DNA from 4 places in the Vibrio profundum genome. Region 1 is predicted to be linked to each of the others. Evidence: predicted binding sites of a transcription regulator. Region 1 holds the regulator's gene; each other region holds the start of a gene.
The links. The regulator PurR, encoded in region 1, represses purine synthesis genes. The targets are predictions, from matches to a motif close to TNANGNAAACGTTTNCNTNA.
Positions count from the first base shown of each region.

Region 2: the regulator PurR is predicted to act here: its motif matches at 1,008-1,027, upstream of glyA (serine hydroxymethyltransferase).
Region 3: the regulator PurR is predicted to act here: its motif matches at 1,052-1,071, upstream of folD (bifunctional methylenetetrahydrofolate dehydrogenase/methenyltetrahydrofolate cyclohydrolase FolD).
Region 4: the regulator PurR is predicted to act here: its motif matches at 1,113-1,132, upstream of guaB (IMP dehydrogenase).

Region 1 is NZ_JAKJTA010000003.1:463,555-465,763, forward strand. Features, by position in the region: gene L4C34_RS02090 (MFS transporter) at 1-304, opposite strand, end outside; gene purR (HTH-type transcriptional repressor PurR) at 507-1,511, opposite strand; gene torD (molecular chaperone TorD) at 1,711-2,209, opposite strand, start outside.
Region 2 is NZ_JAKJTA010000003.1:96,036-98,244, forward strand. Features, by position in the region: gene L4C34_RS00550 (multidrug efflux RND transporter permease subunit) at 1-735, shown strand, start outside; gene glyA (serine hydroxymethyltransferase) at 1,082-2,209, shown strand, end outside.
Region 3 is NZ_JAKJTA010000013.1:97,051-99,259, forward strand. Features, by position in the region: gene L4C34_RS13780 (protein adenylyltransferase SelO) at 1-539, opposite strand, end outside; tRNA gene L4C34_RS13785 (tRNA-Arg) at 862-938, opposite strand; gene folD (bifunctional methylenetetrahydrofolate dehydrogenase/methenyltetrahydrofolate cyclohydrolase FolD) at 1,138-1,998, shown strand; gene L4C34_RS13795 (lytic murein transglycosylase) at 2,102-2,209, opposite strand, start outside.
Region 4 is NZ_JAKJTA010000007.1:120,702-122,910, reverse strand. Features, by position in the region: gene xseA (exodeoxyribonuclease VII large subunit) at 1-1,024, opposite strand, end outside; gene guaB (IMP dehydrogenase) at 1,234-2,209, shown strand, end outside.

The sequences.
Region 1 (2,209 bases):
ACGCATAAAGCTGCTCGATATTTTGTGCAAAGGCCGATAAGAGTGCCCCGGTATCGACAATCAAAAACGCGAGTAATATCGCTTTCTTCCTGCCATAGACATCAGAATAAGCACCATAAAAAAATTGTGATATTGCCGCACTCACCAAGTAGATGACAATGAGTTGTTTGGTTTGGTATTCACTTACCGACAGCGATTGCATGATATAGGGAAGGGCAGGATTGAGCATATCCATCCCCATGAGCCCAATCACCAATATGAAACAAGAGAATAGAATCGTGTGTTTTTGCGTTGTATTGAACATAATAATCGCGAGGAGTGAGTAGATAGCTGTGCGATATTATTAACGAGAAACAAGTTTTTTTCTGGTTGTGCTTCTCAGTATTGAATCGCACGTAGAATGGGGCGCATTTCTCAGGAAGATTTGGCGTGCCAGGTAGGATACAAAAATGCCCGACTAGATTAGCCGGGCATTCAGTTAAAGTATTTCAAACGTTTAACGGCACTTAGCGAATATCTTTTACCGTATTGCGCACGACTATCTCAGGCTGCATTTCGAAGACACGTTTTTCGTGTTTTTTATCCTTGATGCGTTCAAGTAGAATTTCGAATGCGTTTTTACCCACTCGGCGCTTAGGCTGGTGGATAGTGGTAAGCGGTGGTGAGAAATATTCCGCTAACTCAATATTGTCATAACCAATAACTGACATATCTTCAGGCACTTGTATGCCTTTTTGCTGCAAACGACTAATTAAGCCAAGTGCCATGGTATCGTTAAAGCAAAATACCGCTGTTGGCTTTTTATCCATGACTGCAATTTTATCTGCCGCGAGCACGGCCGTGTCGCATTCAAAATTGCCTTCTAAGATCCAGTCCTCGTTAACCTTAATGTCTTTCTCCGACAATGCGCGTTTGTAACCTCGAATGCGCTCTTGGCAGGCCGCTTTTTCTATTTGTCCGCTTAAACAAGCAATATCAGTGTGGCCGTTATCCATCAAGAATTTGGTCGCTAAATAGCCACCTTCTTCTGAGTTATCGATGATTTTGTCAGCTTGTGAGCTCTCAGGGCCCCAATCCATCACGACTTTTGGAATATCTTTGTGTTGGTCAAGCATCTCACGCAATTCTTCAGTTAGGTCAGAACACATCACCAACATACCGTCAACGCGTTTCTCAGCGAGCATGCGAATATAGTCGCGCTGCTTTTCGTAGATCCCACCAGTGTTACACAAAATCAAAGTGTAGCCTTGACGGTAACAGTAGCTTTCAACACCATCGATGACTTCAGAGAAAAACAGGTTCGTCGACTGAGTGACTAGCATCCCGATAGTGCGTGTCGTGTTGCATTTTAAACTGCGTGCGACCGCGCTTGGCGCGTAGTTGAGTTCTTTTACCGCCGCTTGAACTCTCTCTTGCGTGGTTTCAGCAACAAAACGAGTCTTATTGATTACGTGTGAAACTGTGGTGGTTGATACGCCAGCGAGGCGTGCAACGTCTTTAATGGTGGCCATTGTTCTGTCCTATTATTTCTGCCACATTTATTTGGACGGGCAGACAGTCCTACATACAGCAAAACCGCCAAACTACGGCGGTTTACATAATTTCATCATCTTTTTCTCGATTGCGTTGCCGATTTTAGTGTGCCTGTCTTATTACCGCAACAGAAAACCACGCTCTGACTTTGTTTATTGGCTTAATTTGCACGGTATTTTACAAACGCTGTTTAGTCGCGAGGTATTCACAATCCAGTTCAAGGAAGCAAACTAACAAGCGTGCGATCGATGCGTAGAAGCCAAAGCTGTCTTTGTGATTGAGTTGCTCTCTAAAGTCATATAACCAAGACAGCAAATAACGGCGGATAAACATCTCTTGTTCAGTGAGCGCTTCATTGAAGTGCGCCAGTTTTTCGAGCTCGTTGGAGCGAATAATTAAATTGCCAAGAAAGTCGAGCTCATTAGAGATGTGATCGGCAGGTTCTTTGTTGGATGGGTCGACAGTGACATAGTGGCTGGCCATCAAGGCCACAATCTCTTGGGTCGAAGTATGTAAAGAGGGGTTGGCCACGTTACGGTAATGAGATGCGCAGGTGGAAATGACGTTCTGATTCGAACTGAGGAATAGGTCGTTAAAGTCTGACGCTAGCACAATTTGCGCATCTTCCATTGTCCTCAACTGGTTGATGCAATGGAGTAAGTCGTCACTGGGTTCC
Region 2 (2,209 bases), 370 kb from region 1:
GAAGTGGCTTCGTCGATTAAGCTATCTCATCACAATAAGAAAAAATCGATTACGATCTCGGCGAACTTATCACAAGGACACGGCCTTGGTGATGCGTTGGCTTTTCTTGATGAGTTAGCCATTGAGAAACTGCCAAGTGATATCTCGGTAAGCTATAGTGGGGAGTCGAAACAGTTTAAAGAAAGCCAATCGAGCATTGTGCTGGTGTTTGGCTTGGCACTGTTGGTGGCTTATTTAGTGCTGTGTGCTCAGTTCGAAAGCTTTATCAATCCCTTGATTATCATGCTCACAGTGCCAATGGGGATCGTTGGCGGGTTGTTTGGCTTAGTCTTGCTGCAACAAGGGCTAAATATTTACAGCCAAATCGGCATGATCATGTTGATCGGTATGGTGACAAAAAATGGCATCTTGATTGTCGAGTTTGCCAATCAGCTGCGTAATCGCTCCGTTGAGTTTGAAACCGCGATTATCGATGCCAGTGTCCGCCGCTTACGGCCCATTATTATGACCGCCATGACCACGCTCGCCGGCGCTATTCCTTTGTTGTTGGCGTCTGGTGCGGGCTATGAAAGCCGGATGGCCGTTGGCACCGTGATTTTCTTCGGCATGGCGTTCGCCACGCTCGTCACCTTATTTGTGGTGCCTATGATGTATCGCTTGGTTGCAGCTTCTACTCAACCGCCTGGGCATGTAGCCAAGGAACTGTCGAGTCAGTTGAAGGAGAAGGAGAGGTAACGTATTGCTCTAATTCTGCCCAATTAACTCACTTAGCGGTCAAACCACTGGGGTAACTGACGAAAAGGCGACCCTGTCGCTAGTTTAAAACGGCAATTTAGGGTAAACATATGGGCACTCAGTTTTTGGGAGGGTTCGGTATCACTCGCTTTGTTACCCACTTATTGGGCTGAAATATAGCTTTGGCCTGATTAATGACCAGCATGATAAGAAAAGTCGAATTTTCCCTTTGTGATATAAATCATTTTATGTAGAATACGCGCCATAAACGGTGACGAAAACGTTTGCTTTTGGTCGTTGTGTGGTTTTTTGCTATTTTCAGCGCTTGCTGAATCAGGAGATACAGATGCTAAAACGTGATATGAATATTGCGGATTACGACGCGGAGCTATTTGCAGCTATCCAAGAAGAAACTCTTCGCCAAGAAGAGCATATCGAACTTATCGCTTCAGAAAACTACACCAGCCCACGAGTGATGGAAGCGCAAGGTTCTCAGCTTACTAACAAATACGCAGAAGGTTACCCAGGCAAGCGTTACTACGGTGGTTGTGAGTACGTAGATAAAGCGGAATCGCTAGCGATTGACCGTGCGTGTGAGCTATTTGGTTGTGACTACGCTAACGTTCAGCCTCACTCAGGTTCTCAAGCAAACAGCGCAGTTTACATGGCGCTACTGAATCCAGGTGATACCGTTCTAGGTATGAGCCTAGCGCACGGTGGACACTTAACTCACGGCTCACCAGTAAACTTCTCAGGTAAGCACTACAATGTGATCCCGTACGGTATCGACGAAGCTGGCCAAATTAACTACGATGAAATGGAACAGCTGGCTCTAGAGCATAAGCCTAAGATGATCATCGGTGGTTTTTCAGCATACTCTCAGGTTGTTGATTGGGCTCGTATGCGCGAAATTGCAGATAAAGCGGGTGCTTACTTGTTCGTTGATATGGCGCACGTTGCTGGTCTAATCGCAGCAGGTGCTTATCCTACGCCAATCCCACACGCACACGTTGTGACAACGACTACACATAAAACGCTTGCAGGCCCTCGTGGCGGTTTGATTCTTTCAAACGCTGGCGAAGACATGTACAAGAAGCTGAACTCAGCTGTCTTCCCTGGTGGCCAAGGTGGCCCACTAATGCACGTTATCGCAGCCAAAGCAGTGGCGTTTAAAGAAGCGATGGAGCCTGAGTTTAAAGACTACCAAGCGCGCGTTGTAGCTAACGCTAAAGCAATGGTTGCTCAATTCCAAGAGCGTGGCTATAAGATTGTTTCTAACTCAACAGAGAACCACTTATTCTTGGTTGATCTGATTGATAAAGACATCACAGGTAAAGAAGCGGATGCAGCACTTGGCGCAGCCAACATTACCGTAAACAAAAACTCTGTGCCAAACGATCCACGTAGCCCGTTTGTGACTTCTGGTATTCGTGTTGGTACGCCTGCAATCACTCGCCGCGGCTTTGGCTTGGAA
Region 3 (2,209 bases), on a different contig from region 1:
GTTTCCGCTAACCTTATCAGCAGTGCACCCCGCTCTGTGGTTTCTCGGTACACCGGAGTATCACTATCAATAATGGCTAAAGCGCGCGTGGTTGGTATCGACAGTGCCGCCATCGCTTCACTGCACAAGTATTCACGGACGGTGGATCGTAAAACGGCTCGTCCATCACCCATACGTGAATAGGGCGTCATTCCTGCCCCTTTCAAATGAATGTCGTAAACCGTGCCCTCTTTGTCTGCTAGCTCCGCCAATAGCAGCCCACGACCATCGCCTAAATCTGGATTATACGATCCAAATTGGTGGCCAGCGTATTTCATTGCAAGAGGATAAAACTGTGACGGTAAAGCAGAACCATCCAACTCGGATAACAAACCCTCAGGCAACTCACTTTCAGCAGGCAACCCAAACGATGCCGCTAAAGCACTATTCCAGATCAACCAACGAGGATTATCTAAGGGCTGAGGAGATACTAAAGTATAAAATGCCTTCGACAGGCCCGAGTATCGATTCGTGATTGGCAACGCGTCCCAAATAGACATATACCACCTAATTAACTATCTATCCATTTAGACAAAATAGCATACCTGCGGCAAAAACGCGTTGACGCTTCCAACCAGCATGGCTCCCGATTGCTAAAGGCAAGTCCTCACGGCAACCAAGAATGCGGCGTGGTTTTCCCCCTACTTAGAGGCAACGATATTTTTGGACACGATTATTCGCAAAGCGGTGCTTTGAGAAACGTATGTTTCGGGAAAAGTGAGTTTAAGGAAAACTGTGCCGAACCTATCGCATCACTATTTTGTCGGTATATAAAAATGCAAAAACCCTCTAAACTCATTGAGTCTAGAGGGTTTCTTAATATGGCACGCCCTGAAGGATTCGAACCTTCGACCACATCCTTAGAAGGGACGTGCTCTATCCAGCTGAGCTAAGGGCGCGCTACAGGGATGAATTATACGAATTGAAATCGTTAAATCAATGCCTTTATATAAGAATTTGATTCAAGTGATTAAAAAAAGCACTAACCCAATAAAAGCGTTCAATTTAACAACAAAGCAAACGTTTGCCTATGGATGTTAACTGTTTTTTTTGCGACAATGCGCGCGAATTTGTTGGCCACCTATCTGAAGGAAAGTCATGACTGCCCAAAATATCGACGGAAAATTAATTTCTCAAACTGTCCGCTCTGAAGTTGCTGCTCGAGTAAAAGCTCGCACTGAAGCTGGGCTGCGTGCGCCTGGCCTTGCAGTGATATTGGTAGGAGAAGATCCTGCCTCTCAAGTCTACGTAGGCAGCAAGCGCCGCGCCTGTGAGGAAGTTGGCTTCTTATCAAAGTCTTATGACTTACCATCAAATGCTACCGAAGCTGAGCTTTTACAACTCGTCGACGAGCTTAATACTAACCCTGAAATTGACGGTATATTAGTTCAGCTCCCTCTTCCTGCTGGAATCGATAGCACACATGTTCTAGAACGTATTATTCCGGAAAAAGATGTTGATGGTTTTCATCCATATAATGTCGGCCGATTGGCACAGCGCATGCCAAAACTACGTTCTTGCACACCTAAGGGAATAATCACCCTGCTTGAGCGATACAATATTGAACTGCGTGGCAAACATGCCGTTGTGGTCGGTGCATCGAATATTGTCGGCAGACCGATGACGTTAGAACTACTGCTAGCTGGTTGTACAACCACGACCTGTCACCGATTCACCAAAGATCTAGAGAGTCATGTACGTCAAGCCGACATCGTGGTGGTGGCCGTTGGTAAGCCTAATTTTGTCCCAGGGGCGTGGATCAAAGAAGGGGCTGTTGTCATTGATGTTGGTATTAACCGATTGGAATCCGGTAAGTTAGTTGGCGATGTGGAATATGATGTTGCTAAAGACAATGCGAGCTTTATCACTCCTGTACCGGGTGGTGTTGGCCCAATGACCGTTGCAAGTCTCATTGAAAATACCATGATCGCCTGCGAGCAATTTCATACAAAAAAATAAACTCTATCTGGTAATACAACCCAATAAAAAAGCTCCGTTTTACGGAGCCTTTTTCTATTTATTTGTTCGTATTTGGCCGTTCATCATAGGCAAGAATCACTGGCTATTGAACCGGATCAAATTTAATCGCATCCGCAAGGTGGGTCACCGCCGTCGCAAAATAATAAGAACGATTCCACTTCATAAGCACTTGGTAATTGTTGTACACCAA
Region 4 (2,209 bases), on a different contig from region 1:
GCAATCGCTGCTGGGTATTAGACAAATAGCTGTGTATGGCGCGTTGCAAGCGCATGTCGAGTTCATCGAGTTGCTGGGACTGCAATCTCAATTGGGTGTTTGGGTGCAGTTTATCTAACCGATGATGAAGCTCTAGCAACTTCTGCTTTTGCAGAATTAAATGCTGGCGGTGGCTATCCTTCAATCGCTGAATGCGAGCGGTTAGCGTCTGTTGTTGATGACCAGAATCTTGGCTGACTAATTCAGCGGCTGCGGATGGCGTCGGCGCGCGAACGTCCGCGACAAAGTCGGCTATGGTGACATCGACTTCATGCCCTACCGCACTCACTATGGGAATTTGGCTAGCGGCAATTGTTCGCGCTACTATTTCATTATTGAAACACCATAGATCTTCCAGTGAGCCACCACCTCGGCCGACGATCAACACATCACACTCTTGTCGCGCGTTGGCGTGGCCAATTGCTTGCGCAATTTGGATTGCTGCACTGTCACCTTGCACCATGCTTGGGTAAATGATCACGTTTAGGTTAGGGGAGCGACGTCGTAACACATCGAGAATGTCGTGCAGCGCTGCACCGGTTTTTGATGTGATCACACCAACAGTACGTGGGTGCTCGGGCAGTGGAGATTTGTTGGCTTGCGAAAATAACCCTTCACCGGCTAACCGCATTTTGAGTTCGTCAAACTGCTGCTGCAGTAAGCCATCTCCTTCCGGCTGCATGCTGTCAATAATCAGTTGGTAATCGCCTCTAGGCTCGTAGAGAGAAAGGCGCGCTTTGACTAATACCTGATTACCATTCTGAGGTTTAAATCGCACATGACGATTATTACCGCGGAACATGGCGCATTTTACTTGGGCGCGAGAGTCTTTCAGCGTCAAGTACCAATGGCCAGAAACAGGAGCGGAGAAGTTGGATATTTCGCCCAATAGCCAGACGATGCCCATCTCATTTTCGAGCAATAAGCGGACTTCAGAGTTTAAGCGAGACACAGTATAGATATTTTGATTGGATTGGGATATCACAGCGAATCTCACGCAGACGTGGGTATGCAAGATAGCGGCAATATAATACATATCAAGGCTAAAAATGCAAATAAATTTCAAAAAAAATCTAGTCAAACGTTTGCGCTGGGCGTATAATCCCTCCGCAATATCTGATCCAAATCACTTTGTAGCGCCGTTATAAAGTTTGGGTTTGTTCATTCTACTATCCTAATTGTGAGATATTGCAAATGCTAAGAATTGCCAAAGAAGCGCTGACGTTCGACGACGTTCTCCTCGTACCAGCACACTCCACCGTTCTCCCAAATACAGCTGAACTGCGTACTCGGCTTACTAAAAACATCACGTTAAATATTCCGATGTTATCAGCGTCTATGGATACGGTAACTGAGGCTCGCCTCGCTATCGCACTAGCCCAGGAAGGCGGTATTGGGTTTATTCATAAGAACATGTCTATCGAGCAGCAAGCCGAGCAAGTTCGTCTTGTTAAAATCTTCGAAGCAGGTGTGGTTACTCATCCAGTAACGGTTCGCCCTGATGCAACGATTTCTGACGTGAGAGCTCTAACGGATCAGCACGGTTTTGCAGGCTTCCCTGTTGTAACTGAAAGCAAAGAATTGGTTGGTATCATTACGGGACGCGATGTACGTTTTGTTACTGATCTATCCAAAACGGTTGAATCAGTGATGACACCGAAAGATCGACTTGCGACAGTGAAAGAAGGCGCTTCTCCTGAAGACGTGCAAGAAGAAATGCACAAATCTCGCGTTGAAAAAGTATTGGTAGTGAACAATGAGTTTAAACTAACCGGTATGATCACTGCAAAAGACTTCCATAAAGCCGAGCGTAAGCCAAATGCATGTAAAGATGACCAAGGTCGTCTACGCGTAGGCGCAGCGGTAGGTGCAGGTGAAGGGAATGAAGAACGCGTAGCCGCATTAGTTGAAGCGGGTGTCGACGTCTTGCTGATTGATTCTTCACACGGCCATTCTGAAGGCGTACTAAAGCGTATCCGCGAAACTCGCGCAGCACATCCAAACCTAGAAATTGTTGGTGGTAACGTTGCAACAGCAGCTGGCGCGAAAGCACTGATTGAAGCGGGCGTAAGCGCAGTGAAAGTAGGCATCGGCCCAGGTTCTATCTGTACGACACGTATCGTAACTGGCGTTGGTGTTCCTCAAATTACAGCAATCTCAGACGCAGCAG